Bernardetia sp. MNP-M8: one gene and its partner. The protein of the gene in region 1 interacts with the protein of each later gene in a pairwise test. Links are inferred from orthologs where the notes say so. Each region holds a gene or a part of one and is shown in the gene's direction. Other genes may lie near its edges.

Evidence for each region.
Region 2: the proteins of ligA (region 1) and V9L04_RS11785 interact in binary tests that used the Escherichia coli proteins (3 or more experiments, as listed by UniProt). The link is inferred for Bernardetia sp. MNP-M8 from one-to-one orthologs.

What each region holds. Positions count from the first base shown.
Region 1 is NZ_CP147012.1:5,018,665-5,035,044, reverse strand. What follows is about bases 8,154-11,050. They hold ligA (NAD-dependent DNA ligase LigA), read left to right. Parts: upstream 8,154-8,535; coding sequence 8,536-10,566; downstream 10,567-11,050. Other genes in these bases: V9L04_RS20280 (transglutaminase domain-containing protein), read right to left, coding at 10,968-11,050; V9L04_RS20290 (hypothetical protein), read left to right, coding at 8,154-8,405. Outside these bases: V9L04_RS20335 (TonB-dependent receptor), read right to left, coding at 1-1,244; V9L04_RS20330 (serine hydrolase), read left to right, coding at 1,355-2,491; prs (ribose-phosphate diphosphokinase), read right to left, coding at 2,535-3,464; V9L04_RS20320 (hypothetical protein), read right to left, coding at 3,473-3,994; V9L04_RS20315 (hypothetical protein), read right to left, coding at 4,154-4,750; V9L04_RS20310 (hypothetical protein), read right to left, coding at 4,926-5,699; V9L04_RS20305 (hypothetical protein), read right to left, coding at 5,748-6,293; V9L04_RS20300 (CIA30 family protein), read right to left, coding at 6,435-6,983; V9L04_RS20295 (CAP domain-containing protein), read right to left, coding at 7,241-7,744; more of V9L04_RS20290, read left to right, coding at 7,956-8,153; more of V9L04_RS20280, read right to left, coding at 11,051-14,888; V9L04_RS20275 (hypothetical protein), read right to left, coding at 15,066-15,353; V9L04_RS20270 (hypothetical protein), read right to left, coding at 15,405-15,920; gliding motility-associated ABC transporter permease subunit GldF, read right to left, coding at 15,982-16,380. UniProt on the Escherichia coli protein: DNA ligase that catalyzes the formation of phosphodiester linkages between 5'-phosphoryl and 3'-hydroxyl groups in double-stranded DNA using NAD as a coenzyme and as the energy source for the reaction.
Region 2 is NZ_CP147012.1:2,859,810-2,876,770, reverse strand. Bases 7,086-10,563 are described here. They hold V9L04_RS11785 (class I tRNA ligase family protein), read left to right. Parts: upstream 7,086-7,468; coding sequence 7,469-10,363; downstream 10,364-10,563. Other genes in these bases: V9L04_RS11780 (hypothetical protein), read left to right, coding at 10,522-10,563; V9L04_RS11790 (hypothetical protein), read left to right, coding at 7,086-7,247. Also shown: V9L04_RS11830 (hypothetical protein), read left to right, coding at 1-1,214; V9L04_RS11825 (DUF2461 domain-containing protein), read right to left, coding at 1,285-1,977; V9L04_RS11820 (LysM peptidoglycan-binding domain-containing protein), read left to right, coding at 2,181-4,301; V9L04_RS11815 (MGMT family protein), read left to right, coding at 4,320-4,661; V9L04_RS11810 (hypothetical protein), read right to left, coding at 4,663-4,998; V9L04_RS11805 (hypothetical protein), read right to left, coding at 5,012-5,431; V9L04_RS11800 (hypothetical protein), read right to left, coding at 5,527-5,940; V9L04_RS11795 (nicotinamidase), read left to right, coding at 6,134-6,940; more of V9L04_RS11790, read left to right, coding at 7,080-7,085; more of V9L04_RS11780, read left to right, coding at 10,564-11,004; V9L04_RS11775 (hypothetical protein), read left to right, coding at 11,008-11,640; V9L04_RS11770 (hypothetical protein), read left to right, coding at 11,650-12,249; V9L04_RS11765 (CHAT domain-containing tetratricopeptide repeat protein), read left to right, coding at 12,451-16,017; V9L04_RS11760 (hypothetical protein), read left to right, coding at 16,180-16,961.

The sequences.
Region 1 (16,380 bases):
TCTTCTGCAAAAAAACTAAAAACTTGTATGTCTTTTCTAAAACCCATTGTCAAAACTTGATTTGCTGTTGTTGGGTCGAAAGCTCCAATTTTATTTGCTATAAAATTATTGTTTTGATTATTAGTTTTTCCCATCTGAAAAACTCGTGCTTCTACTCCTATTGCTAATTTGTTATTTGGAACTAATTCATTGAGGTTTAAAAGTAGTTTTCCTCCCAAACGATCTTCACGAGTACCTCCCATTGCCGTTCCGATAACAGAAAAAAGAGCAAAATTATCTTGAGCATAACTCATTTCTGCTTTCAAAACTGCGTGTTGGCTCAAATTAAAATTATACGAACCTGTAATAGTTGTAAGTGTCTGATTAAAAACATTTCTATCTCTATAAAAATTATACAAATCACGTATTTGGTCAGTATAAGTAGCTTCAATTTTGAAGTTTTTATACTCAATATTTCCAGTCATCAAAACACTTTCTGATTTGCGAAGACGAAGACCAACATCTTTTACTGACCCACCTGCAAAACCTTGATTTCCTTGTTGTGCTGCCCAACCATCATCTCTAAGTTCTTGTCCTTGATAACGACTTGTAGAAATATAAAAATAACTTTTTAAATCTCCAGAGCGAAGTTGAGCATCAAAGCTACCATTTAAAGCTCTATTTAATCCAACACCAGCCGTCATATTTGCTCTTGCAAGACCTTCTGTTTTTCCAAACTCACCTTGTTTGGTTACGATATTTATTACCCCCAAAAGTGCCCCCTGTCCGAGTGTAACCGAACCAGCACCACGAATAACTTCTACTCTTTCTATGTAATCATAGTTTGTATTATTAAGAATTGCATCAGCAGGACCCCAAAAAAATTCTGTATTTACATTATGTCCATTTATGAGAAGCATTACCTTTGAGTTATTATCAGGGGCAAGACCACGAAAACCCATAATCATGTCATCTTGATCTTCAACAAGAAAAAATCCAGGGACAAAAAGCATTAAAGCCTCAGCAAGTGTACGAGCAGAACTGAGTTGCAATTGCTCACGAGTAATTGTAGTTACAGCAGCAGGCTGTTTGTTTTCATCGGTGCTAACATTTGATGCAACACTGATAGCTGTTTGGTTTTCTTCGGTTTCGGTAAGCTCATCTAAAGAAAATTTGTAAAGTTCACTTTGAAGAGAATCTATTTGAGCAAAAGAAGAAAAGCAACTGAAACTCAATAAAGAGAATAAGAGTAAAGTATTTTTCATAAGAGTAGATTTTTAATTTGGTATAGTTAAGATAGTTAATTTTACTGGTATTTTAAAAAAAAGCCGTAAAATTGTATAAAAATTTATTTCCTTTTTATTTGATTTTAATTATGAAGATGTATTTTCAAGCGTTATTTTTTTGTTTGCTGTTTTTGTTTGGTTTTCAGGCTTGTTTTGGGCAAAAAATAAAGTATGATAAAATAATTACTAAGCAGTTTAGTAGTTATCAAGATTCTATTGATGCAATTTTAAAAGAGAAAAACTTAAATCTGACTATCGGAATTGCAGTAGTAGATTTGAGCCATTCAGATTATTATATAGAAGGATTGTATAGTTTTTACTCAAATAACAAAACAGAAGATGATTTATATAGAAATAATTTAGAAAAATTCCCAACAATGAGTGTTTACAAATTTCATTTAGCTCTAGCTATTTTGAAAGAGGTTGATAAAGGAAAATTTGATTTGAATGATGAATTATTTATTACCAAATGGGATTTATTAGAAGAAACCTATTCGCCTTTACGAGAAGATTTGAAAAAACAATATGCAGAACAGTATGAAACAAAAATAGGTTTTTCGATAAAACTGAGTGAACTCCTTTCTTATATGGTTTCGAAAAGTGATAATAATGTTTGTGATATTCTGTTTCGTTTTTTAGGAGGAAAAGCCTATATAACTGAGCAAAGAATCAAAGAAAAAAAGCCAAAGCATGAACTTTCGGCATCTGAAAGCATAGAACTTAGACAAAAATACAATCAAAAGGGAGTAGAAAAAACGAATAAATTTGTCAAAAAATTAGGTCTAAAATATACAACCCTCGCAGCCAGTGAAGAAAAAATGCATGAAACTTTTGATAATCAATATCTTAATACAACAACTCCAACTGATGCTGTCCTTTTATTAAAACATTTCTATCAAGAAAATATTCTAGAAAAAGAAACCCACGATTTTTTGTGGAAGATAATGGTAGAAACTCAGACAGGAGCAAATAAAATAAAAGCAGGTTTGCCACAAGACAATCAAAAAATACTTTTAGGACACAAAACTGGAAGCTCATTTAGAAAAGAACCAATAGAAGGGCAAGAGTTTGGACTTAAAGCAGCCGAAAATGATATTGGAATTGTAGTAACACCAACAAAAAGTTATGCAATAGCCATTTTTATTAAAAATTCGAATGAAAGCAATGATGTAAATAATGCGCTTATTGCAGAACTATCAAAGATAATTTTTGAAGTAATAAATTAGAGCTATAATAAAACCCACGAATAAATTCGTGGGTAAAAAGGTATTAAAATGAAGTTACAGCTTGTATCAATAAGTCTGAAATAGATGATATTTCTATAAAATCGGTTTTTTGAGCTGCTGCTCTTGCATTTGGATGCGTATCTGTAACAATAATTCTTTCTATCAATTTAGATTCTTCTAATCTTTTGACGCTACCATTTGGAAAAACGCCATGGGTAGCAACCACAAAAATTTGTTCTGCGCCTGCTTCTTTATAAACCTTAGCTGCATTGACTAGTGAGCCACCCGTCCTAATCATATCATCATACAAAACCACTTTTTTTCCTCTTACATCAGCATTTATTCCTGTAATTTCTGTATCACTTCCAGAAGAACGACGCTTATACACAAAGGCTGCATCCACTCCCAAATCAAAAGCTAAAGATTCTACCCATTTTGCACGACCAGCATCAGCAGAAGCCAACACAAAATCCTTTCCTCCTAATTTTCTAGCAGCTTCCAAAATCAAGGGTTTTGCATACAGATGAACAGTATGAACTCCTCTTTCAAAGTAATATTGAAGACCTGAAACATGCAAATCTACCATAATGATTCTGTTTCCTGAATAGGATTGAGGAATAGCAGAAAGCAATCTTGCACGAGTTTTGGCAGTAACGATTTCGCCAGACTTTACAGTTCTTTCCATAGTGGAATAACCATAAAAAGGAATAATAATCGTTAGTTTTTTTATACCTTCATCTACTAGTCCAGAAGCAAGGTCGTAGAGTTCCATAGTGTCTTGTTCGGAAACTGTTCCACCAATCAAAACAGCTTCTTTTGACTGTAATTTTGATAAAATTCTGTAATACGATTCTCCATCTGGAAAAAGTTTGTATTCTAATTCTCCTTTTTCAAAAATAGTTTTTTCTTTAATAAATGCTTCTTGAAAATAAGCATATTTTTGAGTTGAGAATACTAATATTTTTTCGTTCATGTTATTTTTTATTGTCTTAATTCTATTTGATCTATTGGATAAAGGCAGCCGTCAAAACATCTTCCATCTCCTACATTATAATAACTATCATTTGGAAAAATTGGTAATGCTGGAGATTCAAAATGAAATATAGAAAGACTTCCTGCCATTATTGGAGTCCAAAATCTGTAATAATCTTTTTTTTCGTAAGCAAATAATCTCACATAATTTTTATCACTAATTACCATTAATACTTCTTCTCCAATAGCAGGAAGCTTACCTGAAAGTGTAAGTTTATTTCTAACTGACACCTTATTATCAATTTCTTTTGAAGACTCATTTAATAATCCACCTGCCACAACGGCAGAATCTATTTTATTAGTAGTCTTATTTTGAAATTTAATTATTATATTTTCTGTATCATAACTCAAAATTGTTCCCTTTACAATACGTTGTGCTTCTTCTAATTCTTTATGAATATTGAATGGAAGTGGTTTCACAAAAGAACTACAAACAAACAAAACAAATAAAACTAAGATTTTTGATTTCATATTCTTACAATTTTGAAACAAAAACCTTCATTGAGGTTCAAATGAAACGCTCAACGAGGTTTTAATCACTTATTTCTAATTTAAAAACTTCAAATTATAAAAGGTTTATTGTTAATGAATCAAATTTACCATTCATAACTCACCATTCACAATTCTTTTTTATCCTCTTCTACGCTCCAAAAGAATCATCATCATTAAGCCTAAAAGTATTCTTTCTTCTTCTATTTCTTCCATTTCCATTAATTTTTCTACTTTAAATCGTCTTCCAAAAAAAGAAGGTTCTTTTTTGAGTTTGGCTACAATTTCTCCATTCGGACGACTAACATTATAACTAGGATTGAAAAAATAGCCTGTTAGCATGTTTAAAACAGGGACTTCTCCTAGAGCCGAATCAGCTACTTTTATCCAAGCATTGGCTTCTTCGATAATCAAATCTTGATTGTCTTCAATATCATATATTTCGTATTTTGCTTTCCAAATAGAACGCCAGCCTTTACGAGCTACACGACCTAGATTTTTACCGTTAGCATCTTCAAATCTGTAAGAAGCTGAAAAGTCTAACCATCTGTCTGCTTTAATAGAATATTTTAATTCAGATTTTGAGTCATCTGTAAAAAGATTGACTTCTTCTTTTAGCTTGAATATTTTTTGGCGTACATAGGCAAGTGTTTGTCCGTTTGCATCAGTAGCAATAAAATCATTTGCAAAAGTTGCAATTTTGAAAGTAAGATGAAGTGGAAACTGAAAATGGCTCATAAATAATTATAGTAAATTTGATGAAAATAAAATTATTCAAACTTTAACAATGTAAAGTACAAACCTAAATGTACAAAAAATACTACTAATAATAAACTAAATTTTCCATAACAATAGATTTATAAATCTACTATTATGGAAAATAATTATTACTTAAATAAATTTCTAATACATCTTATTCTTTCTCTACTTCAATAAGACTAAGTAACTCCATTTCTCCAGAAGGCTTGTATTGATACTGATAAAAACCTTCCTCTGCAATAAGTAAAAGTAAACCATTAAAAGGAATTACATCTCTGGCTTTTATATCTTTAAATTCATGTAAAAGTTGAATTTGGTCAGGCGTAAAAGCAATATCAAAAACCTTTAATCCTGAATTACCATCACATACAAAAAGCAAATCATTATCTATTCCCAATCCATACGGATTTTCTAATGAATATTGATTGACTGCAAAAGGTTGAGTAGGATCACTTACATTAATTACTTCCAGTTGGTCTATTTGTGTTGCATTACGACAGCTAGTTCCTGAACGCACAGTTACATAAGCATAGTTTCCTTGCACAACAACAGGATCACAAGCCTGAACATGTTCGTACATAGAAGTATAAGCAGGGGCTGAAGGATTTGAAATATCATAAATCAACATTCCTGTTTGAGTTCCTAAGTACAGATAGTCGCCATAAGGAAAAACAGTTTCGACTCCATTTATCAATTCAACTGTTTGTTCGAATGTTGGATCTGTGTTGTCTTGGACATCAAAAACTCGCATTTGATTATTACTTATTGTGTAGAGTTTGTCTCCTACCACTGTAAAACGAGCTAACGCCCCCCCTTTTCCTCCATTACCAATTGCTGCTGATTCATCAGAAGAAAAATTACCATCTTCATTACAACTAGTAAGAGAAAGTGCTAAAAAAGCAAAGAGTATATATATATTATTTTTCATTTTTTTCTAAATTAGATTATTTTTTATACTAAAAAAGTAAATTATCAATTATTCGTTCTTTATCCAATTAATAATATATCCTTTGCTGGCATCATATTCAAAGTTTCCTCCGTCGGGTGGAAGAACTTGGTTTGCTTCTGAAAAAACACCTTCTATACGTTTCACTATTTTAATAACTGGTAGATTTGAAATATCTATTGCTACCAAATCAACAGCATTATCAGCATACAAAACATTTCCTTTTGTTGATACATCTACATTTCCTGCAATCTTAATAAAACCAACATTTTTAGGTTCTCTAGGATTACGATTATCGATAACATGAACTCCTTCATAACGCTCTCCAACAAATACATACGAGCCTTTCATAAAAATTTTGCCTGTTTTTTTGAGTGGACGTGCATTCTCAAATTTTACAGAATTATTCAAGTCTTGACGACTGATATAAACAGGGCTATATTCTGTTTCATAAACAGGTTGTGAAGGTTCTTCTACATAAAAACAGCTAGTCAAGCTAAAAAGCAACATTCCAAATAATACTGATTGAAGTATCTTTTGTGGAATAAAATGGATAAAGAATATGGGATTTTTCATTTTTAGATAAATAAAAGTTGGTTACTTGCAAAGTGAAATGAAAGATTAAAAATTCAAATGTAGATTTATATCTATTTTTTGTGTTTTTTTAACCCTTTTATTCAAGACGTTATCTATTTCTAAATCGTTGCAAAACATTTTTTACTCAACCAATTCTATTTTATCTATTTCTAACTTAAAATTTTGTTCTTTTTTGTTTCCAATCAGAAATCTGATTTCTGCTAACTCTTCTGCTTGATAATTGGGTAGTTCTGTAAGTCGTTTTCCTCTAAAAGCAGGAATCATATCTGATAAATCAAGTACAATAGTTTCCCATTCTCCAGTTGGTTTAAAATAAGAAATATACGAGTATTTTTCGCTTCCATTAGATTTTACTCTAAACTGATAGCGTTTTTTATCTCCTTTTAGATAAATATTTACTTTTTTATAACCTGCTATTTTTTCTCTATCAAATGTATAACGAAGCGAAGAAAACCCTCCATTATTTTCTAAAGAAATTTTTCCCTCAAAAATACCATTTCCTGCTTTATTAAGATAAAAATTTCCATTTGAATTACCACCCATTACTACATCATCAACAATTTTCCAGTTGGAAATATTAGCATTTTCTTTAAAATCAAAAATAAGAAGTGGGTTTTTCATAGTAGTAATAAATGAAAGAGTAAAAAGTATAAAAATTAAAATTTTCATAAATAGATTATTTTTAGAAGACTAAAAAATAAATTTACATTTTTAGCTATCTATAAAACAGGGTTAAAACCCTATTAGGGTACAGTAACACTAGAAGAATATGTAACAACCAAAATATATAAAAATTGGTATCAATTTAAAAACAAAATCACATATCAAACTATCAAAACAAACCTTACGTAATATTAGAGTGCGTAATTTCTATATTTGTTTCTAATTTATCATCTCCATTTCCTAAATTCCATATCCTATCATCATTATTGCGCTCCAAAAACTTGTGTCCAATAATTGCTTTCTCTACCCAAACCCATTTCTTGAAAATTTGGATTCATGATATTTCTACAATGTCCTTCACTATCTATCCATCCTTCAATAACTGATTTTTCAGTGGTGTAACCTTCTGCAATATTTTCTCCATAAGTTCTCCAATCATAACCTTGTCTTTCTAGTCTTTCTCCTGCACTTGAACCATCTTTTCCTGTGTGTGAAAAATAGTTTTTATCATTCATATCTTTGCTATGAAGATAAGCTGTTTTGGCAAGTGTTTCATTCCAAGTAATTGTTCCTACAGGTGGCATTTGTTCATTTCCACACGTACAACCCTGTGTTCTGTATTCATTTACTAGTTTTACTAGCTCTTGGGCATCTACATTAAAATTATCTTGATTTGGTGCTATTTCCTCCTCTTGATTTTGACAGCCAAAAGCACCAAATAAGAGAAAAGCAAAAAGAGAATAAAACTTGAAATTTTGATGATTCATAATAGAATATAGTTTGAGTTGTAGATATTTTTTAGCAAAAAAAGCAAATAGTTTGCCTAAACAATGCCACTAGAAAATATTTTTAAACAACAAGTCAAAATATCAATGAAATAGACTGGTTTTTGAAAGACTATAATTGAGTGATAAAACCTTTTATAAAAAAAAGAAGTTTTAAATTAGTACCCTTTTTTCCCTTTTTAAATCAAAATTTATGCTCTACCAAAATACACGCAAAACATTTTTAATAGAAGAAGTTACACTAACTGACCAAACTGCATCAGAAAATCAAGAAGCAAAACAAAAGAAAGTTTTGAAACTCTATCTAATCGGACGATTGACGGTTGAAGAACACAGAGAAGGTTTCGAAACCTATTTAGAATTGTTCAAAGATGGAAATTATAGCCACGCTATTTTTGACTATTTAAAATTGGAATATGACCCACCTCAATCAAGAGCTTGGTTTGTAACAAATTATGTCCCTCGTTATGGAAGAGAACTCAAAGAAAGAGAATGTTATTTGGCATTATTAGAATCTCAAAATTTATTTCAAAAAATGACAACTTCTCTCATCACCTCTTCAGTTCAGAAAATTTATAAAACAATTCATATATCTTTTTTTAAAAATTTAGAAGAAGGCGAAAAATGGCTTCTAAATCAGTAAAAAAGCAATAAAAAAATCGTAAATTTGGGAAAATATGTCTTACTCTTTAGAGTGAGCAATGATAACGTATGTTTTGACCTACGTTGTCTATTTATTGCCAAATCTCCCAAAAATACCTACACTAGAATATATGGATTTGTTACTTATAGAAGACAGAATAAATTTCCTTGTTGAAAAGCTCAATCATTACAATACTCAATATTATCAAAATGATATTTCAGAAATTTCTGATTTTGAATTTGATAAATTATTAGAAGAATTAAAAAAATTAGAAGAAGAAAATCCACAATTTAAGCGTCAAGATTCGCCTACTTTGCGTGTGGGTGGAGATATTACAAGTAATTTTGAAACGGTAGTTCATCGCTATCCAATGCTTTCACTTTCAAACACATATAGTGAAGAAGAACTGTTAGAATTTGATGAGCGAATCCGAAAAACTGTTGATAATCCTGTTTATGTTTGTGAACTCAAATTTGATGGTGTGGCTATTTCGCTGCGTTATGAAAATGGAATTTTTACGCAGGGCGTTACTCGTGGGGATGGAACACAAGGCGATGATGTAACTTCAAATGTCAGAACAATTCGTGATATTCCTTTAAAAATAGAAAATTCAAACGATTTACCAACTGATTTTGAATTACGAGGAGAAGTATATTTGAGCAAAACTCAATTTGAAGTTCTTAATCAAGAAATTGTAGAAAGAGCAAAAGAAAAAGAAGTGGAGGAAGGAAAAATTCCTGATTTACTCTTGAAAAACCCAAGAAATGCAGCTTCTGGCGCAATCAAAATGAAGGATTCGAAGGAAATGGCAAAACGCAAACTTTCTTGTTTTGTGTATGATGCCTACGGAACATCTTTTACTTCACATACCAGTATTTTAGAAAATTTAGAAAAATGGAATTTTGCCGTTTCTCCTTTCCACAAAAAAGCAAATGGAATTCAAGAAGTTTTAGAGTTTATAAAAGAATGGGAAGAAAAACGCTTTACTTTGCCGTATGAAACCGACGGAGTGGTTATCAAAATCAATGATTTAAATCAAAGAGAAGAACTTGGTTTTACCTCAAAAAGTCCACGTTGGGCAATTGCCTATAAGTACAAAGCAGAAGAAGCACAATCAAAACTCAAAAGTGTAGTGTTTCAAGTAGGTAGAACGGGAGCAATTACGCCAGTTGCAAATCTTACGCCTGTGCAGCTTTCTGGAACAACTGTAAAACGTGCTACTCTGCATAACGAAGGAGAAATAAAACGTTTAGATTTGCACGAAGGCGATACGGTTTTTGTAGAAAAAAGTGGTGAGATTATTCCAAAAGTAACTAGAGTAGTTTTGGAGCTTAGAGAAAAAAATGCAAAACCGATTATTTTTATAGAAAACTGTCCAGAATGTGCAACTAAATTAGTGAGAGAAGAAGGCGAAGCTGCTTATTATTGTCCAAATGAAGATGGTTGTCCTCCACAGATTTTAGGAAAAATAGAGCATTTTGTTGGAAAGAATGGAATGGATATAGACAGTATTGGAAGCAAAACAGCCCAAACATTTTTGAATGCTGATATAATTAAGGGATTTGCTGATTTGTATGAGTTAGACAAAGAAAAGCTACTGGCTTTACCTAATTTTAAAGAAAAATCAGTAAATAATGTATTTATTGGAATAGAAAATTCTAAAAAAAGACCTTTTAAAAATGTATTGTATTCTTTAGGAATTAAATATGTTGGAAGAGGAGTTTCGGAAATATTAACTGATGAGTTTTCAACTATTGATAATATCATCAAAGCAAGTAAAGAAGAAATATCTGCTGTATTTGGAATTGGAGAACGAATAGCCGAAGCTGTAAAAGCCTATTTTGATGAACCAAAAAATATAGAAACTATAGAAAGGCTCAGAAAAGCAGGCTTGCAGTTTGAGCAAGCAGAGAAAAAAGCAGTCATTACAGACGGAATTTTGAGTGGAAAAACATTTGTAGTTTCTGGTACTTTTCAAAATTTTGAGCGAGAAGAACTAAAAGAAAAAATCAAAGGTTTGGGAGGAAAAATTTCAAGTTCGGTTTCTAAAAAATTAGATTATTTATTGGCTGGCGACAAAGCAGGAAGTTCTAAAATTGAAAAAGCCGAAAAAGCAGGTGTAGCTGTAATTAGTGAAGATGACTTTTTAAAGATGATTTAGAATTTGGGCTTTTGCAAAACTAAAATAATTGAAGTTGTTTAATACAATGTAACATAAGTTTGTTTGTGTTTTACTATTGTCGGTGGCAATACCAATGGCAGAATTATAAATTGGTTTTAACCCCGTTTTACATGCAAAGAAATGCAAAATAATTGGCTCTTCCGATTTTTTAGCGAAACATTGTGTTTCAGTTCCTCAGAACTGAAAAAAACGCTTCCTCAGAAGCGTGATATTGCTTAAATCACGCTTCTGAGGAAGCATTTCGTTTGTTTTTGAGAACGGTGTAACCCTCAGCGAAGCTAAAACGAACGCACACCCTTTTATAATTTCGCTAAATTGTCGGAAGAGCCTAAGTTTTTAACCTTACAGCTATGGCGATACCACCGACAAATCGCTATCAATTATTTTTGCTGTAAAAGCACTTTCAAATTATCGTATTTCAAAAGTTGCAAATAAAATTCTTTGAAGGCTTTAAATTCAGATGGTTCAATACGAGTTTGTTTGAAGTGAACAAAACGCTCAATGTATAATCCTTCTGCTGTTTGCTTTAATTTGAGTGTATAAGTTCCAAATTTTGTATCATAATTTACATTTTGAGGTAATTTTTTGACAGCAAAATTCTTGTTCATTTTTACCGTAATGCGCTGAATATGAGGTTGTGCAAATGTAAATGTCTTTATATCCATTGCGTTGGTTCGCTCACTTCCATAAATTGCTACATCAGCTTCAACCGTTTTGACAAAAGGCAAACGCATAAAATAAATCCCTGTTACATCGTCTGTAAATTCTCTAGCATGAAACTGATAATTTGCTTCTAAAGGAACAGAAATATTCTCTACTTTATCAAAATCATATTCATCTAATTCAAGATTTCTAAATGCGCTACTTCCCAAACTAGAAATGATATGATTTGGCAAATTATCCTTTGATTCTAATTCCATTGTCGAACGCCATCTTCCAGCTACAAGACCTGTATAAGTGGTTTTTACTTCCAAATCAAGTGTATTGAATTCATCTAAAGCTGCCGTTACATCATACTGTGTAAATGTTTTGGTAGAATCGGTATGATTAGGAGGTAAACGAAATGCTTTGTTTTGACCATCTTTTATCAGCAATGCCCACGCTTCAGTATCACCTTCATTGAGTGAATAGTATGGATAAAAATCAGTTGTTGGGTCAGAATAATTTATTTTTCCATCTAAATAATAGGCTACAATAGCGTGATTAAATTCCATTTCTAATGGCATAAATGGCTGTGTATTTTCGTTTACTTTTACCAAAACATAATATGATTCTATACCTATTTTTCTAAGCATCGTAATCATAATGGTTGCCACATCTTTACAATCTCCAATTTTTGAAGAACACGTAAGGTCGCTATCTTTTGGAATATAACCCGACTGCAAAAGACTTGTAGAAGAATAATTGATGTTTTGAGAAATGTAATTGAAGATAGTTTCAATTTTCTGTTTGTCAGTCATTCCATCTTTAATAATATCTTTCAAAATATCATCAATGATATAATTTGATTCTAATTTTTGGTAAGTTTTGGCTTTGTACCAATCTACAATAATTCCCCAGTCTTCTGTTGTTGAAACTCTCAAAACAGGATAGTATTCCAAATCATCAACCATTGCATTTTCTGCTATCGGAATCGGAATGTTTTCGTAATCCCAACGATAAGAAGCTAATCCATCTTCACGATTACTGACTTTTAATTTTCCGTCTAATTTATGACTTTCATAAAAAAGATTTCTATTTTGAGGAATCAAAAACTCTAATTTAGCTGATAAAATTGGAGCAGGGAAAGGAATGTAGCTACTAATTCCTAAATTATTTCCAAGTTCGGAAACTGTACTCCAACTTGCCATTCCTTCTACTTGAATAATATCGCCTACTTTTAAGTTTTTAAAGATAATAAATGAACCTTGTACATCTGGACGAGTTTCTGTGCCATTTTCACGAATTACTTTTGCACTTGTAACTCTGCCTAAGAGGTCAAAGTTAGATTGTGTCCAAAGTTTTGCACCCGATTCAGTCAATATTTTTATCATAATATTGCTATAAAAATAAGTGGCTCTTGCAGTATCGTTCCAAATTACATCACGATTGTAACCTAAAATAATTGATTCGGCATCTTTGTATTCTTTTTTGAAAGCCTCCGTTTTAGATACTTTTTCGTAGTTGGCTTTGTACTCGTCAAAAGAAGGAGTTTCGAATTTGTTTTTATACTGCTTTTCACCTTCAATTTTTTCAATTTTATTATCTAATTCATACGAATTTTGACTAGTTGATAATTGTTGCGCTTTTTTATAATAGGTAAGAGCAGTTTGTTTGTCACCTTTATCACTATGAATATCGCCTATCATTTCATAAATTCCACCTGAATTTGGGTCAATCGGAATCGCTTGTTTGATAGTTGTCATTGCCTCATCATAGCGTTCCTTTGAGTACAAGTAATTTGCTTTTTGATATAACAACCAACTTTCATTAGGCTTAACAACAATCATTTCATCATAAAGCTCTAATACTTTCTCTACTTCTTTATCTTTTTTGTAGAGTGCAATTAGCTTTTTGTAAGTTCCTACATCAAAGTATTTTTTGAGAGCTTTTTTATAATCTTTCTCTTTAGCTTTGTCATCATCTTTTTTGTCTTTTTGCTGATTTTGATAATAATCTTCTGGACGATTGTCTTTATCATCAATGTATCTTTGCAGACTTTGAGAGTAAAGAGGATATTCTTTCACCATTTTTTTAGCATACGCAATTCGCTCATCTTTACGTCCTTTTTGGTCATAAAAACGAAGTTTTCTTTGAATGACATCAAAGTTAGAACGACTAATTTGGTCTAGTTGATCTAATTTTTCTTCGTATTCTTCGCTTTGATTTTCTGCATCAATTTCTTTCAAATCTTTGTAAAGAAGGGTGAAAATAGGTGTTTTTTGTTGGTCAAATGTTCCCATTAAATCAAAACTCTTTTCCGTCTTGTTATTTTCATTATAGACTTTTGCAGCCAAATATTTGAAATAAACTGAATTTGGATTTTGCTCTACTTTTTTAGCAAAAAACTCTTCTAACTCTTCTCCTCTTGAATAATATAAATGAGACTGAATCAACATATAATAATCAAAAAATGAATTTATATTTTCACTATCATTTTTAGTTACTAAATTTTTGAAGTATTCTAATGTTTCTAAACTTGTTGTTGTAGAGTTTTCAAAATTTGTTGCTACCGAATAGGTAACTGGGTCTTTATAAGCCTGTAACGGAATAGCGATGCCATTTTTGTCTGTCAAACGAATAAAAAGATTTCTTTGATAATATGGATAATAATTATCTTCTTCTTCTTCTAGTCTTTCGATAGTGCTTTTCTTGTTTTTATCATCTTCCTCTTCTGCCTCATAGTTGTAATCTATACTTTTCATGCCATCAAAGTCTAATTCAGAAGAACCTGAACCACCTTTAAAATATCTTGCTACAGCATATTTTATCAAAATTCTGTGATTTCCAGCAGGTAATTTCATAGAAATGCGTTCGGCATCATAATGTGCTGAAATTGTTTTTGGAGAAGCAAAAATTTCTTTTCCATCTAACCAAATTTTGATTGGATAGGAACGAGTAATACGAAAATCAATTTCTTGTTCTTTGTCTACACTAAAAAAAGTATTGGCATAATGAACACCTTCGGTTTGGTCAAGATAAATATCACCATCATATTGAAAATAAGGTAATATTTCCCATGATAGTTTTTCATCTGTAATGATTTTATAGCTTCCATTTGGGTTAAAGGCTTCTTTTTCAACAGGATATTCAACCGTGTAGCCGTAGCCATTTATATTTGGAAAGCCATTTATTGTTGCCCAATACAAACGATTATGAATTTTGGCAAAAGAGGCTTTACTTTTCTCAAATTCTCTTCTTGTAAATTCTTTGTAGGCTTCAAAAAGTAAAGGACTTACATAAAAACGAGAAGACATTTTTTGATTTCCATTTTTATCATACATTTTTTTCTTTAAATCAGAATAGGAAATTGAAATTTGTCTTTTAAAAACATCATAATAATTTTCATCCCAATGATGACGCATCAATCTATTGAGGTGCAAATAATATCCTTGTGTGTCTCCTTCTACTTCTGAAAGAAAAATCATTCCTTTGTTGGCTTCTGCATCAGTGCTATCTTTTTCTAGTGTCTGTTGGAAGGCTTGACGAGCTTTTTGATGGTCATTTTGTTGTATAAATTCCCAACCTGTTTTATTTTGTGCTTGGGAATAAGTAGGTAAAATAATACTTACTGTTAAGAGTAAGAAGATTATTTTTTTCATAGATTTATTTTGCATAAAGATATAATAAAATGATAATTGATTTTGTAGTGATTGTTTGTCTGTATTGTAAAAAATATAATGTATGATTTTGTTCTATAAAATAATAGATACGCAATTTAGTAACAAAAATTATATTATTTTTGGTGAGTTTGTCTTCTCAAAGTTAATTTGGTGTTTTTAGTTTACACTATTTACATAATCTCTAAAAAAGTTTTCAAAAAGCTCTAAAGAATGAATATCAGAATGGGCATTGAAACGAATAACTTTACTCCATTCTATTCTATCGCCAATCCCTAGTTTTGCACACATAAAAGAACTAAAATTGAACATAAATTCGTTCAATTTTTCGTCTTGCATTGCCATCAAATAACCTTGAATAACATAACTCACATCTTCAACTCGGTTGATAGAACCTGCTTCTTTGTAAGTGGTAAGAAAAAATACGTAATCAATGAAACGGAGCATAGAAATAAAGTAAGAAATTATAATTCTGAAGGTAGAAGTATGAAATGAAAGTTATTTTTTGTAAGAATTTTGTATGTCCTCTCGTAGTTCTGTTTCACTTAGTGTATTCTGTTTTTGCTTTTTAAACATAAGAGCTGCTGCACAAATAGGCTCTCTATTTGAAGTATCTTTACGTACAAATGACAAATAATAAATACCTCGTATTGGAATAGTTACTTTCATTTCTATTCGTTTGCTATCTATGTTTCTTTTCTCACAATTTACTGGTATTCGTCTTGAATTTAATAAAATTATATCCAAATTATCTATGTTATTGTATTTCTCTTGAGTAATATATTTTATCTCATCTTCTTTATCAGCGACTAGAGTATATTCAACTTTGTTCCTTTCTCTATGTCCCATAGCCATATCTATCTTCATGGATTTGAGAAATTTATAGTCTTCTGCCAAATACTCTTCCTCTACTTTAGGATAAAGATCACAACATTTTATTCTATCAATTTTTTCATTCGAAATAGAATTAATAGAAACTAAAAGAGGAAGAAGTAAAACAAACAGAAATTTCATATCGTATGAGGTTTAATTTTATTCAACTGGTAACTGATTACTACTTACTGATAACTGAACTTTACCATTTTCGGCTACTCAAAACTAGTTGTGTAGAACCAAGCATTAAGATAATCAACGAAAAGAAATATAACAAGTTACGAGAATCTATTAATCCTTTGCTAAGTGACTGATAATGAAAGTCTATACCCAACTGACTAATAAAATAAGCTGTATCAGACCAAACATTCAGACCAGAAAGCGACGTAAAACCTTCATATAAAAAGAAACACAGAAATACAGCAATAATAAAAGCTACAATTTGATTTTCGGTAAGCGAAGAAGCGAAAACGCCAATTGCTGTAAAAACTGCACCCAATAAAATAAGTCCTATAAAAGAACCTACAAAAGCAGCACTATCTAAGTTTCCGACAGGATTTCCAAGCTGATAAACACTATAATAATAAATCAATGTAGGAAG
Region 2 (16,961 bases), 2.2 Mb from region 1 along the record:
TTATCAAAAAAGAAAATAACTATACTTTTTACCTTTTAGAAAATGGTGGAAATACTACTACTCGTCTTACTTACTCTCAAACCACTCACCCAGCTATAGGGAGTTGGCAAGAACCATCTGCTGTTTTTTTACCTTACAAAAATGCCTATTTTGTTTGGGATAAACGTCCTTTTGAAAAACAAGAACAACAAAACACAGCTATTTCAACACAGTGGGAACGTGGCGAATGGCTACGTATGAAAGGAACTATTGAAGGAAAAGACTATTCACTTTGGGCGTATGTCTGTGTAACAGCCGATGTAAGTTCTCCTCAATTCCAACGTGGTGTTTATTTTTATGATACATTTTGGAGAGATATTTATTTAGAAAATGCCACAGATTATAAAAGCAATAGAGTTTCAAATAATGATAAAAATAAGCAATTTGAATGGATTATCGAAGAGCGTGCAGCTTTAGATGCCGAAACTGTTTCGGGATATTTCAAAGGTTCTGTTGATTATGATTATAATTTTAAAGGTATTTGGGAATCAGCCAAAACAAATCAAAAACTAGACTTTTTGTATGAAGAAAAAATTCTTCCTTATTCATTAGAAAATCATATCAAGCGTTTCAAAACTTCTGATGGCAGTTCACTCTGTGTTTATTATCCACAAATTACAGGAATCGAAAACGAAGATATTTTGAAAGATTTTAATGAGACCTATATCAAATCACACGTAAATGCTTGGCAAAAAGAGTTTTTAGCTAAGCTAGACACTACAGGCTCTCAAAACCGAAATTGTGATATAGAAATTAATTACAATATCCTTTTTGCCAATAAAAATCTTATTAGTGGATTATTTTTTATTCGCCAAGGAAGCAAGAGAACAGAATATGTAGCCTTTAATTATGACCTTAAAAAGAATGAAGTTTTTCATTTAAATCATTTATTTACTACTGAAATAGATAAGAAAAATCCTCAAAATAGTTTTGAAGCACGTATTCATTTACGAGCAAAACGACATGTAGAAGTAGAATCGCAACGTCATCAAATGCAATTCGAACCCTATGATTCGCTTACTGTTTTGGAGCATTATAATTTCCTTCCAGATAATTTGAGATTAACACTTTACAGTCGTTCCCAAAAACGTTTTTTTCCAATTTATATTCCTTACAAAGATTTGAGAGCCTATATTAAAGAAAGAGAACGCAAGATTTATTTGGAATTGGAATGAATTAGCTATCAGTAATTTGCAGTTTTGGATTCTCTTTAATCTCTCTTTCCTCTGTGGTCAAACTGTATTTCTAATGCTTACTTCCAACTTCTTCTACTTCCTGCCAAACCACATTCAACCAATCATTCAGAGGTTGTCCTGTAATGGCTATTTCAGCTAGTTTTTCAGCAATATCATCAGATAGAAGTTCTTTATCTGTAATTGTTTTTTCTACAATAAAGTGTTTTAATCTAAGAAGTTCTATATTTTCATGGTCTTTTGGATAACCACGAGGCGCAGTTTTCAAAACTCCATTTTCCATCTCTGAAAAACCATCAAAGTATTTTTTGAATTCTTTTCTATTAAAAATTGCTTTTAGTTCGTCAGCATTATAATCAATCTCTTCTCTAATTTTTTTGATATATTCTTTATTGGGTTGAAAAACTCCGATAGCCAAAAACGAATTATTATTTGGGGCAATATGTAAATAGAAAAGAGGTTTTTCTGTCTTTCTGCCATCTGGATGCAAAACTGCTCCAAAATACGTTTTATAAGGTGTTTTGTCTTTACTAAAACGAATATCTCTGTTTAATCTAAAAATACAATCTTTTGCTGTAAGTGTAGAAAAAGCAGGATCTAATTTGTTTGTAAAGTGTTCTAAAAGGGCTGTAATCAAGACAGCAAATTCTGCTTTTGCAGCTTCATATTGTTTTTTATGTTCTTTAAACCAATCTCTATCGTTGTTTTGATGTAGTTGGTTGAGGAAATCAAGGGTAAGTTTCATTTTTGATAGCTTAGTTGGCAATTAATAGATTACCTTTTCAAAACAGAATTCAAACAATTAGGTTTAAGATTCATATCTTTTTTAATGAAATAAAATAAGTTTTGAAAATTCTGTTCTCAAAAAACAAAAAAATACGTATCTTACCATCAGAGTTATTAAAATTTATCTAACTCTTACTTTTTAAGCATTATACTTCTTTTTGAATGGCAAATTATCATACAGTACAAAGTGGAGACACACTTTGGGGAATTTCTAGGCAATATCAAATTTCAGTAGATGAAATTAAAAGACTTAATAATATGTCAGATGCTAGTCTTTCATTAGGACAGCGTTTGCAAGTAAGTGTAGATTCTCCTTCGTATGGAAGTGGAAATACAGCTACAGCTTCTTCGCCAAATACTTCTGTTTATACTGTACAGGCTGGGGATTCACTTTGGAGAATTGCTACAAAATTTAATATTTCTGTAAATGAGATAAAGGCTTTAAATAATCTTTCTTCAAATTCGCTTTCACTTGGTCAGCAACTTAGAGTAAGTGGTGGAAGTAACTATACTGCACCTGTTGCTACGCCTACTGTTCAAACCAATTCGCCAACAGTTGTAAAAGCTCCTGTTTTTACACCTCGTCCGAGTTATGTTGTACAGACTGGAGATAGCATGTGGCGAGTTTCTCAAAAAGTAGGTGTTTCTGTAAATGATTTGAAAAGTATCAATGATTTAGATAGTAACATTTTGCGTATTGGACAGATGCTTTACTTGGAAGAAAAACCAGAAGTAGCTTCTCAGGCTGCTCCTGTTCAAAATCCTCAACCTACGCAAGCTGCCCCCAAAATTATTTATCATACAGTTATATCAGGAGATTCTTTGTATAGAATTGCAATGGCATATAATGTTTCTGTTCAAGACATTAAAGAAAGTAATGGACTTAGCTCAAATGCCCTTTCATTAGGTCAGCGTTTGATGATTACTAAAGAAGTCAAAACAACAAATTATAATTCTGGTAGTGGAGGAAATAATAATTCTGATGGAGACTCAAGTAGTGGAGGGGGTAATGGACAAGGAGATAACTCTTCTTCTGTTCCCGAAACAGGAAATATTTCAAAATACGAACAAAATAAAAAAGAAGTTATTAATCTTGATGCAATAAATGGCGTTCAAATTTTTGGAAGTGGACTTTCTGCAAGCGTTGGACGTGGTGGTGCAAACCGTCAAGCTGATGTAGAGAAAGTACAAAGACGTTTTGTGCAGTTAGATTATATGAATTCTGTTGATGGTCTTTCACAAATTCAAGCTACCATTTCAGCAATTGATAATTTCCAAAGAAGAAATAAAATTGATTGGTGGGCAGGAAAATCTTCTTTAATTGGAGCTTCAGGTTATTCTAATGGACTTATCAATCCAAATGATGTAACCTATAAATTATTGAGAGAATATACTAAATACGATATTACTTATAAAGACCATAGAGGAAATCTAGAAAAAGTTAGTTTTTCTAACTTTGTCAGAAGTAATTATAGTGTTTATCCGTATGGAATTTCGTACTCAGGAACAGTTGTTCATGACATTCCTGCTGCTTATTATGAAAGTGTTGGTTTGTCTCGTCAGCTTGCTGAGGCTCTAGAATTTGTATCTAAAAATGAAGGAAAGTTTGATGCTATCAATAGTTATGATAAAGCTGCTTTTTCTTTTGGATTCATTCAATTTGCTGGAGAAACAGGTGGAGGAACATTTCCAAATATGATGGCACTTATTAAAGACAGAAATCCATCTTTATTTGAAGAAGCCTTCGGAAGATTCGGAATTGATGTAGAATATACTTACAAAAACGATAAATACGAACCTGCAAGTATGGTAGTCTTTACACCAGATGGAAAACGTTATGTAGGAACAGATGCCGAAAAATATATTCGTGCTGATAAAGTTTTACATGGCATATTTGTAAGAGCAGGACAAAATATTGAAGTAGCAAAATTACAAGTTTTGGCAGCCGTACAAGAATATGTAAAACCTGCACTTAGAGCCAAAATTTCACTCAATGCAAATGGAGTTGATGTAAATCGTGAACCTGTAACTGATTTCATCAATTCAGCAGGGGGAATAACCGTATTGATAGATTTAGCTGTAAACCAAGGACTTACAGGGGCATTACGTATTTTTGCGCCTGCAATGGAACAGGTAGCTAGACAAACAGGAATTACTTCACTAACTGCTCTTAAAAATATTGATGAAAAACGAGTAATCCAAACAATTATAGCCAATGCAACCGATGCAAGAGTTCGTACTCGTCCTCAAAAAGTATTAGACGCTGGGATTAGTTTTAGTTAGAAATAGAACATTGTATTTATGAAAACCACTTTCCAAGACGACGTAATAGATGTAGTTTTACAAATCCCAAAAGGAAGAGTAACTTCCTATGGAACGATTGCCAAGTTTTTGGGACATACACGAGGTGCAAGAATGGTAGGTTGGGTAATGAATAATTGTGTAAAAATTAATCAAGAAAAAGATATAAAAATTCCTGCACATAGAGTAGTAAACCGAAACGGACTTCTGACAGGCAGACATCATTTCGAAACACCTACTACAATGCAAGAGCTTTTAGAAGCTGAAAATATAAAAGTAGAAAACGACCAAATACAGGATTTTGACAAAATATTTTGGAATCCTCAAATGGAACTTTTATAAGCTATTTTTTTCCTTTTTTCCAACCATGATTTCTATATCTTCCCTGTCCGTATTTGGATTCTTTAGGTGTAAAAAGTCGCATAAAGAAGTTGCCTCGTTTACCTTTAAATTCTGAACCTTCGTGATAGTGTGACATTCTTACTCTACAGCCTTCGTCTTTACACTTTTTGGGCTTTTTTTTCTTCTTTCCTGCTTCTTGTTCGCTGGCTTGTGCGCCTTTTTTACTTCCTCCACACGAAACTAAAGTTCCACTAAAGAGAAACAATGAAAAGATAATGAATAGAAAAGAAATATTTTTTCTAAAATAATAAGAAAGAAATTGAGATTTATTTGTCATAGTTTGTTATTTTTTATTCTGCGAGCCATTTTTCAGCTTCTTCTTGATTATGAAATAGACGCAACTTAAAATCTCCTTCTAGTTGTTCACTATTATCTTTCATAAATTCGGCAGAGAGTTCTGTAAATAGTTCATTAGGTAATAAATGAGCAAATTTTTTCACACCTGCTTCTATTACTTGTGGCATCCAATGATCTGCAATCCAAGCATCTATCACAACCACATCCCAACCTCCGACTACTTGTCTGTTATCATTTAAAATCAAAGGAGTAGGATGTTGTGCCAATTCTTTTAATATTAATGCTCCACCTTCTTTTATTTGGGCGATTGTCAAATCAGTACCAATCCAGTTTGAGTACATAATATTTCTATCTGTAAATTGTTCAATCTGCAGAAAGACTTTTTGGGACTCGTCTTTTAGTTCTTTTTTCATTTCGATAAAATTGAAGTTAATATATAAAATGAAAAATAAGTATATTTTTTAATAAATGCAAGTATAATATTGCCACAAAAACTAGCATACAAAAATTATGCTAACAGCCATTCTTCAGCTTCTTCTAAATTATCAAATAAACGCATTTGAAATTCTCCTTCCACTTTTTTGCTGTTATCTTGCATAAACTCAGCAGATAGTTGATCAAATATATCATCTGAAATAATATGAGCAAATTTTCTCACTCCTATTTCTATTGCTTTGGGCATCCACTCATTTGCAATCCACTCATTTGCCTCATCCCAAGCCCCTGTAATTTTCCTGTTATCATTCAAAATCAAAGATGTGTTATTCTTTTTTAGTTGTTCTAACATTATCATAGCTCCATCTTTTATTTGGTCTACTGTTATACCATCTGCTATCCAAGTTGTCTGAATAATATTTTTATCACTCAAATGTTCAATTTGAAAAAAAACAGTTTGTGTTTCATCTTTTAGTTCTATTTTCATTTCATTAAAAGGGATTATAGTGAGATTTAAGTTTCTTTTTTGAATCTCAAAAACTATGCAAGTAAGTCTACAAAAAAAATATTCCGTTTTTTTAAAGTAGCCAAAACCTTAGTGTATTTTTTACGTTATCCTAAATAAAAGTATTTCTTAATCATTGTTTTTACCCTTACAAACTATTTTAAATTTCTCAAAAATGAAAAAACAAAATGCACTTTTGATAATTGATGCTCAATATGATTTTTGTAATCCTGCTGGTGCTTTATATGTTCCCAATGCAGAAAATGACATTCAGCGTCTTTCTGATTTTATCACAACAAATGCAACACAATTAGACCATATTTGTGTAACACTTGATACTCATCCAGTAAACGATATTTCACATCCTTCTTTTTGGAGAGATGCAACTGGAGATGAACCAAATCCTTTTACTCAAATTACGCTCAAAGAAGTAGAAGATGGAAAATGGACTCCTAATTTTTACCCAAAGGAAACCAAAGAATACCTAAAAAACTTAGAAGCACAAGGTGAATTTCCTCATTTTATTTGGACAACTCATTGTTTGATTGGTTCAAAAGGAGCTGCACTAGATGAAACTCTATCAAAAGCATTAGAAAAATGGATAAAAATAAATAAAGAAAACAATCAGTACAAACAATATCAAGCTGTAACAAAAGGAACATACCCACTTACCGAACATTTTGGTATTTTTCAAGCTCAAATTCCTGTCAAAGACCAACCAGAAACACAGCTTAATCAATCACTTTTAGATTCTTTAAATGAGTATGAAAATGTGTATTTAGCAGGACAAGCAAAGTCACATTGTGTTGCAACAAGTTTGAAACAGATTATGGATTACGCAGCAAAATTAGCCAAAAAAATAATCGTTTTAGAAGATTGTATGTCTGATATTCCAAATTTGGGGCATTTGGGAGAACCTATTTATCAAAAAGCAAAGAAATTAGGAGTTAAGTTTGTGAAAAGTGATGATGTACAATTATAGAAAATAAAAAAAATTATAGATCTAACTGTTAAAAACAATGTAATTATTTCAACATTAAAAATATTATACCTATTATTGTATCAAGCTATAACAATGTAGCTTTTACCTAAATAAATTCATAAACTTAACTCTAGTATTAATGAAAAATCTCAAGAAAAAATTCGGAAAATTTGCTATTTCAACAGCACAAGTAAAACAAATTAAAGGTGGATATTATAATTGCACTTATGTCGCTTGTCCTAAAAGAAATTATTTATATCAACCAGAGCCAGGTAGTCCTGAATATGAGTGTTGTAAGGGTAATTAATAGTAACCATTCAATAAATAAATCTAAAAAAACTGTTACTTTTTGTAAAAAGTAACAGTTTTTTTTGTTGTCTTTTATTATCATACGAATCTAAACAAAAACTCGTATGTTTGAAAATCTTAGTACCTTTGAGGTATATAAGGTAAAATAATCTTTACCTGCCGTTGTTGGTGTCCTCACCAACGACATTTACTCTTAACAAACAGAAAAAATACGACAAAATGGAATACAATCCACGCCTTATCGAACCCAAGTGGCAATTGCAATGGGAAGAAAAAGAGGTTTATAAAGTTGAAAATGATACTACAAAACCAAAATATTATGTGTTAGATATGTTTCCTTATCCTTCTGGTTCTGGGCTTCATGTTGGTCACCCACTCGGTTATATTGCTTCAGATATTTTGAGTAGGTTTAAGCGTTTGAAGGGTTTTAATGTTCTTCATCCAATGGGTTTTGATTCATTTGGTTTACCTGCTGAGCAGTACGCCATCGAAACAGGACAACATCCAGCCATTACAACGGCTCAAAATATTCAAACATTCAAATCACAGTTTGATAAAATTGGTTTTTCATTTGATTGGTCAAGAGAAATTCGCACTTCAAATCCTGATTATTACCGTTGGACACAATGGGTTTTCAAACAGCTTTTCGAATCATTTTATAATAACGATACAGAAAGAGCAGAAGAAATTCAAAAACTAATTACCATTTTTGAAAAAGAGGGAAACAAAAAAATAAATGCAGCTTGTGATGATGATACACCTTCTTTTTCAGCAGAGGAATGGAATAATTTTACAGAAAAAGAAAAATCAGACGTTTTATTAAAATATCGTTTGGCGTATAAATCGGAAGCTATCGTAAACTGGTGTGCAGAATTAGGTTCTGTTTTGGCTCACGACGAAATCAAAGACGGACTTTCAGAACGTGGTGGTTATCCAGTAGAAAGAAAAAAAATGCCTCAATGGATGATGCGTACAACAGCCTACGCAGATCGTCTTTTGAATGGTTTGGAAGAAGTAGAATGGTCGGATGCGCTCAAAGAAATGCAAAAAAACTGGATTGGAAAATCGTATGGTGCAGAACTTAGTTTCAAAACTGAAGAAAATCCAAATAATAGAAAGAGTGAAGAATTAAAAGAGCTTATAGCCTTTACGACTCGCCCTGATACTATTTACGGAGTTACTTATATTGCCCTTGCACCTGAGCTTGAAATCATTGATGAGCTTACCACAAAAGAGCAACGAGCAGCCGTAGAAAATTATGTAAAATTTGCTAAAAACCGTTCGGAACGTGAACGCCAAACAGAAGTAAAAACAGTTTCAGGAGTTTTCACAGGAAGTTATGTAATCAATCCAATTTCTGGAAAAAGAACGCCTATTTGGGTGGCTGATTATGTTCTTTCGGGTTATGGAACTGGTGTTGTGATGGGTGTTCCTTCATCTGATGAACGTGATTTTCGTTTTGCTACTCATTTTGGTTTGGATATTATTCAAGTCATCAAAGAAACTCAAACAGACGAAAACGGAAATGTTTTGGAAGCCTACACAGAAAAAGAAGGACATATAATGAATTCTGACTTTTTGGATGGACTATCTATAAAAGATGCCATTCAAGCAGCTATCAAAAAATTAGAAGAGAAAAAAGCTGGAACAGGAAAAATAAATTTTAGGTTGCGTGATGCAGCTTTTGGTCGTCAAAGATATTGGGGAGAACCGATTCCGATTTATTATAAAGACGAAATTCCTCATACATTACCAGATTCTGAATTGCCTTTAATGCTTCCAGAAGTGGATAGTTACAAACCAACAGCAGAAGGCGAACCACCTCTAGGACGTGCAGAAGCATTTACTTATCAAGGAAAATATCCTTATGAGCTTACCACAATGCCAGGGTGGGCAGGTTCTTCTTGGTATTTCTTGCGTTATACCGACCCTCAAAATATGCGTGTTTTTGCATCAAAAGAAGCCGTAGATTATTGGAATCAAGTTGATGTGTATATTGGTGGAGCAGAACATGCAGTAGGTCATTTGCTGTATTCTCGTTTTTGGACAAAGTTTTTACACGATAAAGGATTTTTGAATTTTGATGAGCCATTTAAAAAATTGGTTAACCAAGGAATGATTCAAGGAAAATCTAGTTTGATTTATCGTATTAGTGGTTTCCAAGTATATTTGAGTGAAGGAATTTATCACCAAGTAGAAAAACTAACTTCTGATGCCGAAAAAATAGAAGGAATCAATCAAGTAGCAGGACATGAAGCTATTCCAGCAAATATAGCAATCAGTATTAGTCCTCTACACGTTCCTGTAAGTATGGTAAAAGATGATATTTTGGATATTAAAAAATATCAAAAATTCAGACCAGAAACAGAAAATGCAGAATTTATAAAAGAAGAAAACGGCAATTTTGTTTGTGGTTCGCAGGTAGAAAAAATGTCTAAACGTCTTCATAATGTTGTCAATCCTGATGATGTCGTTTCAGAATATAGTGCCGATGCTCTTCGTTTGTATGAAATGTTTTTAGGGCCTTTGGAATATTCAAAACCTTGGGATACAAGTGGAATTGATGGCGTTCAGAAGTTTTTGAGAAAAGTTTGGCGTTTATTCTATGACAATAATGGCGATTTGGTTTTGAATGACGAAAAACCAACAAAAGAAGAGTTCAAAACACTTCACAAAACCATCAAAAAAGTAGAAGATGACATCGAACGTTTGTCTCTGAATACTTCTGTAAGTGCTTTTATGATTTGTGTAAACGAACTTACAGCTATGAAATGCTACAAAAGAGAGATTTTAGAGCCTTTTTTGGTTATTCTTTCTTCTTTTGCGCCACATATTACAGAAGAACTTTGGCATCTTGCTTTAGAAAAAACAACTTCTATTGTAAAAGCAGAATTTCCAGTTTATGATGAGAGTTATTTGAAAGAAGATGAATTTGAATATCCAATTTCGATAAATGGAAAAGTTCGTACTAAAATGTCCTTTGCTTTAGAAACTCCAAAAGAAGATATCGAAAAGCAAGTTTTGGATGCTAAAATAGTTCAGAAATGGTTAGAAGGAAAATCTCCGAAGCGTTTTATTTTAGTTCCTAAGAAGATTGTAAATATTGTGATTTAATATTTTTACCGAACGGTTCGCTCAAAGCGAACCGTTCGTTTTATGAAACACCTATGAAAACCAAACTCATCAAATTTCACTTCATCATTCTACTTATTTTAGTGATAAATATTTTTGTTACTAATGTTTTTAACTTTGGATTAAATAGTTATGCAAAAATGTTATTAGTACTTCTTTTAGTTGGAAGTGGTTTTTCACTATTTGCTTTAAATTTCAAGCGATTATTCAAACCATTTACATTTCTAAAACTGTATTCTACACTCTATATGACTATTCCTTTATTAGTTTTATTTATTTGTAATTTTGATCACTCTTGTAGTAACTCAACAGAATACCATCTCACACAATCATTATCCACAGATACACCTATTTATAGACAATATAATTATGAGATTTATAAAAAGACAGGTGTTTTAGATTTTTTAAACACTTGTTCTGGTTCTTCTAGTAATTACTATATAGACAAAAATTATTTTATTTTTAAAGTTAGACTTGGCTATTTTCATTCTGTTTATGAAGATGCAGAGTTTACATTTTCTGAACCATTAATAAAAAAAGAAATAGAAAATATTGGTGTAAAAAATGACAGCATTTTTATAGATTTTAAAGATAATTATACTAGAAAGTTCAAACTTTATTAAAATATGAAAGCCAAACTCATCAAATTTCACATCATTATACTTCTTATTTTAGTGGTAAATTTATTTATCATTGATGGCTATAATTTTGGATTGAATAGCTATGCAAAAATGACATTGCTAATTCTTCTTTTTGGAAGTGGCATTTCAATGTTTGCTCTCAATGTCAAACCAGTATTTAAACTTTTAATAAGATTATATTCTACCTTTTATGTTGCTGTTGCTTTATTAGTATCATTCGTTGTTTGTAATACTGATAAACACCCTAGTCTCGTATTTCCGTATGATTTTTATGAGCCACTACGAATACATGTGCCTGTATATAAACAGTCTGATTATGAAGTTTACAATTATGACAAAAAAGGTGTTTTAAGTTTTCTTAGTAGTTGTGGTGGTGGTATTGAATCTGGTTATTACTTTTTAGACAAAAATTATTTTATTTTTAAAACTAGAATTGGATATTTTTATTCTGGTCATTCTGTAAAGGTTATAAGTGAAGGAAATGATGTGGAATTTACTAAACGTGATGCATACAAATATTTAATGGAAAAGGATATACAAAATATTAATGTATCAAATGATAGTATTTTTATAAACTTCTATGAAAGTGATAATATGGTTTTTGAAATTGAAAACTAAAATAACACTATGAAATACAAGAAAGTTACTTTCGAAAATATTGAAGAATTTGCTGTTCCTCTTTCTACTCATGTTTTGAAATGGAAATTTGAATTAGAAGATGAACGAGAATTATATAAGGAATTTGAAGACCAAATTATTCCATTGAACGATAAAGCGTCTGCTTTTTTATGGGATTTTGAATTCTCTCAAAAATTTTTATTCTTGGATAATAGTGATTATTTCAAAGAAACAGATTGTATATTTGCAGATGCAAAGACAAGTGAAGAGGTGAAAAAGTGGCTTTATCAACGAGGAATTAAATTCGATACAAAAGTAATTTGGACTTCCTCAAAAAATCATGCCTTTGTATTGACTTGGAAAATGATAATCAAATTTTGGGACGGCATTTTTTTCGCTTCTGATGAAATAATTTGGGATAAAACTTTAAACTGGGTTCTTAATTCTCATCATGAGGGAGTTTTATATTTTTCGAAAGATAGAATTTATGATGCTAATACAGAAAGTAGAGAAATAGCTAAACACAATGAGAGCATAAAGGAATTTCAAGATAAAATTTTGCAAAAAGGCTTGATGTCAAAGTATACTCCAAATCCTTTTCTTTCATAATACTTGTCAAAAATAATGACCCTAATACACCACAACTTTCATTATTTTAAAATGGCTTGCATCATTGTTTTATGCAACCTGTAATGTAATTTCGCATATCAAGCCTTAGAAAAAATACTATTTTTCATTCCATCTAATATAATTTTTCATTAGATTTGTTTTATTCAAAGATTATAATATCTACAAAAAAACAACTCTACTATGAAAATTAAAATCAATTCTGTTTTATTATTTTTCTTTTTAGTTTTTTTTAGTTTTTCATTTTTCTCAAAAGCTCAAAACAACTCAGAAAGTGATATTCTTTATCAGAGTAGAATAAATTCTCTTTGGCAAAACAATCAAATAGATAGCACTTTAATTGCTTATGGCGAATATTTAGCAGAGTTGAATCCAAAAAAAGAAACAAGTAACTATGTCAATTTTCAAATACAACGACTCAAAATAGCTTACTTAGTTGGAAACATAGAAGTCATAGAAAAATCTATTCAAGAGCTAAAAGAATTAAAATTAAATGATAAAAAAGAAACTGAATTAGCTCATCAGATTATATTTCAAGAAGCAAAGTACGAGTATTGGAAAGGATTCTATCAAAAAGCAGTTAATTTATTCAAACAGATTCCAAATTATCAAGAACTCAAAAGTTATCAGTTAGCCAATCGGTATGCAAACGTATCAGATATAAATTTAGACTTTTTAGAAATAGAGACATTTGAAGATTCCAAATTTGAAACAGCATCCGAACAAACTGAGCTTCTTAGCCAGCTTTTTACTTCCTACGGAATGCCTAATGAAGCCCTTTCTTATGCTCAAAAATCTATTGATTATCTTCCACAAACTGCCAACGAAATTGAAAAAGTAGATGCTCAAATTCAGTACACAAAAGTTTTGTTGCTTTATCAGTTAAAAGTAAGAGAAAGTCAAGTTTACTTAGATGAAATTCAAGAAAAAGTGGCTAAATATGCTCCTCAAACAGAATTAGAATTACGTTTTCATGTCTTATCTATGACCAAATTATTTATTGAGCGCAAAATGAAAGAAGTCGTAGAAATTAGTGATTCTGTTTGGGTACTTTGTCAAAAAACACCTGCTACTAATTCTGTTTTTCAAGACCATATTCGGGTGCGAAGTGCTATGCTTTTGGAAACTCGCAAATGGGATGAAGAAGAAAAATTATTAGATGAATATATAGAACAGTTTTCAAAGTTATATTCTCAAGAATCACATCAAGTTCAACAGCTTTATGCTCACAAATCACTTCTTTATTTTTATCAAAATTTCTATCAAAAAGCAGTTGATTATTCAGATAAAATACTTCAAAATCCTGTTGCTTCGGTTTATCTTGAAATTGATGTATATAAAATCAATGCAATTGCCTATTCAAAAATAAATAATTATGATAAGTCTTTTTTTTATGCTGAAAAATATTTAGAGCTAACAAAGAAAGCATTAGGAGAAAGTCATGTACAAGTTGCAAATGTCTACTCTTTAGTTGCCAGTATTTATAGTGAACAAAATAACTTACAGCAGTCGGTAGAGTATTCTAAACGTGCAATTGAAATTTATGAAGCACAAGAACAGAAAAATTTTCCGACAGCTATTGCTCGTTCTCATCAAGTTATTTCAAGGGTTTATCTAAAACTAGAACAAAATGAAAAAGCTCTTTTTCACTCTTTGCAAGCTAAAAAAATATTAGAAGAACTATTTTTAAAAGACAGATTTTATATTCTTGGACAAACGTATAGTAGTTTGGGAATAGTTTATAGAAGTCTTGAAAAGTACGATTCTGCCTACCATTATTATCATTTATCTTTGGCTGCCGAAAATGATTTACCCGAAAAAAACAGAAATCATGCTAATATAGGAAGAGCCTATAATAATTTAGGATATGCTTTCGAAAAACATCAAAATTATGATTCAGCTATTTATTATTATCAAAAAGCATTGATAGAAAAACAAAACAATGAAAAAACATGGACGAGTGCAAATGTTTTGAATAACTTAGCAAACTGTTTTGCAGCCATTTCAGACTTTACTAAAGCCGAAAGTAATTATAGAAAATCACTTGAAGTAAACGTATTAGGACAAGAATATGCAGATATAGAAATTGCTTTAGATTCTTACAAAGGTTTAGCTACCTTAAATAAGTTTCCTTTTGCTCAACAACTAAACTATTACAGAAAGGCAGATGAAATAATTGATAAAATGCGCTCTCAATTGCATACAGATAATGACCAATTACTTATCAGCAAACTGACAACAGAAATTTATGGAAAGGCTCTTTCTACTTGTTTTGAAGCTACAAAAATGAAAACTGTAGAGGAACAAATTTATGAAGATGCCTTTTATTTTGCAGAAAAAAATCGTGCATCTTTGCTAAGAAAACAAACTCAGGAAGCTCTTGTAATGACACAAGTTCCTGAAAATTTGAGAAAGTTAGATGTAAATTATAGTTCGCTAATTGATTATTATCAGCGTGAAATAGAAGAACTTGAAAATACAGATAGTCAGGAAAAATCAGAAAGTCAAATAGCTAAATTAGCGTATTACAATCAGCAAATTTTAGAAACAAGAAATAAAAATCAAAAACTTAAAAATGAATTATCAGAGAAATTCAAAAGTTATAAAAACCTTCAAGAACCTAATCAATTAGCTACTACTCAAACTATTAAAGAAAATCTAAAAGAAAACGAACAAATGATTGTTTATCAATGGTTTGAACCTTATTTATTTGTTCAAATCATTAGTAAAGACAAACAATTATTTTATAGAATAAAGCCAATTGATTTTGAAGAAACACTAAAAAAATATAGAAACTGTTTAGCTAAAGATTGTAGCATAGAAAAATTTGTAGTGCAAAGCGATGCACTCTATAAAATTCTAATTCAACCTATTGAATCCCATATCACAATAAGTCAAAAGCTCATTATCATTCCTGATGCTATTTTACAACAAATTCCTTTTTCTACATTATTAAGTACATCTCAACAAGAAAGTAACCTATCTAATCAAAATATCAATTATCCATTATTAAGAAAGGAAATTTCTTTTCATTATTCATCTTCACTTTGGGCAGCTCAAAGACAAAGCAAAAATCAAATAAACTATGAATATGAATTTGTGGGATTTGCTCCTGTTTTCGAAGACCAAAAAGAAAACAATAGTAATTTAGTGGCAAATAATAGAAGTAATTTGAGTTCTCTCCCATACAGCAAACAAGAAGTAGAAGAAATTGCCAATTTGTTTACTAATCAAGAGAAAAATGCTTTGGCTTTTGTAAATCTAAACGCAAATCAAGAAAACTTGAAAAGCTATGCAACCAAAACACGAAGATTGCATCTAGCTACACATAGCCAGACGTTTACAAAAACACCTTTCAATTCTCATATTTGGTTATTTGGAAAAGATTCTATTACAAAAGATAAAGAAACTCCACAAAAATTTTATGCAAGTGATTTGTATGGAATGTCGTTTCCTAACGAACTAGTAGTTTTGAGTAGCTGTCGTTCAGGTGTAGGACAAGTAGTAGAAGGAGAGGGCGTAATTACACTTACTCGTTCATTTCTGAACGCAGGAACAAAAAATGTTCTTTTTTCGCTGTGGCAAATAGATGATTTAGCTACTAAAGAACTTATGACATTCTTTTATGAATCTGTTTCTGAAGGCAAATCTTATTCAGAATCTCTGCAACTTGCCAAACAGAAATTATCAAAATCTGAGAAATTCAAAAATCCTTTTTATTGGGCAGGTATTTTATTAATTGGAGAATAAAAATAATTATTTTTGTTAAAATAATTATTTTATGTAACTAAAAGTACATTTTGGCACAGATTTTTGAATAGGTTTTGTAAATGATTAACTTATATTTTACAAAAGTAAAAGACACATTATAATCACTAATTTAACTATCATTCATTTAATCTATTCAAAATCATGAAACCTCATCTACTACTCAATCAATTAACAAGGCAACTATCTACTTATAGTTCTTTATCTATTTTGATTATTTTATTACTTGTAATCTCTGCGTGTTCTTCTGGAAAGAAAGCTCTACAAAGAGGAGATTATTACGACGCAACTCTAAAAGCTGTTGATAGACTGCGTCAGAGCCCAAACAACAAAAAAGCACGTCATACACTTGGAGAGGCTTATTATAGAGCAGTAGAAGAGAATTTGAGAACAACACGTACATTAGATACAAAAGTAAATCCTCTTAACTGGGAAAAAGTAGCAGAAAGCTATGGCAGAATCAACGAAATGGGTAACGAAATTCGTAAAAGTCCTGCTGCTTTAAAAATTGTCAAAAACCCAACAAGTTATTTATCTGAAGAAATAAAAGCGAAAGACAAGGCTGCCGAAGCAAATTATAATGAAGGAATAAAGCTAATGGGTTTAAAAAATAGAGAAGATGCAAAAAAAGCCTATTATCATTTTGTAAGAGCCAATCAATGGGTCAAAAATTATAAAGATGTTGCTGTTCAGATTCCGACAGCTAAAGATGCAGCTACTTTAAAGGTATTGGTTCAGCCTATTCAAGTTCCAAACTCATTTAGTTTGGGAAGAGACTTTGTGCAAAGTCAAGTAATGGAGTATCTAAACACAAATCGTAGAATGAATGAGTTTGTAACTTTTTATCTGTCTTGGGAAACACCTAATTATTGTTGTGCTGACCAGCTTTTAATGATGAGCTTTGATGAATTTACGGTTGGACAAGT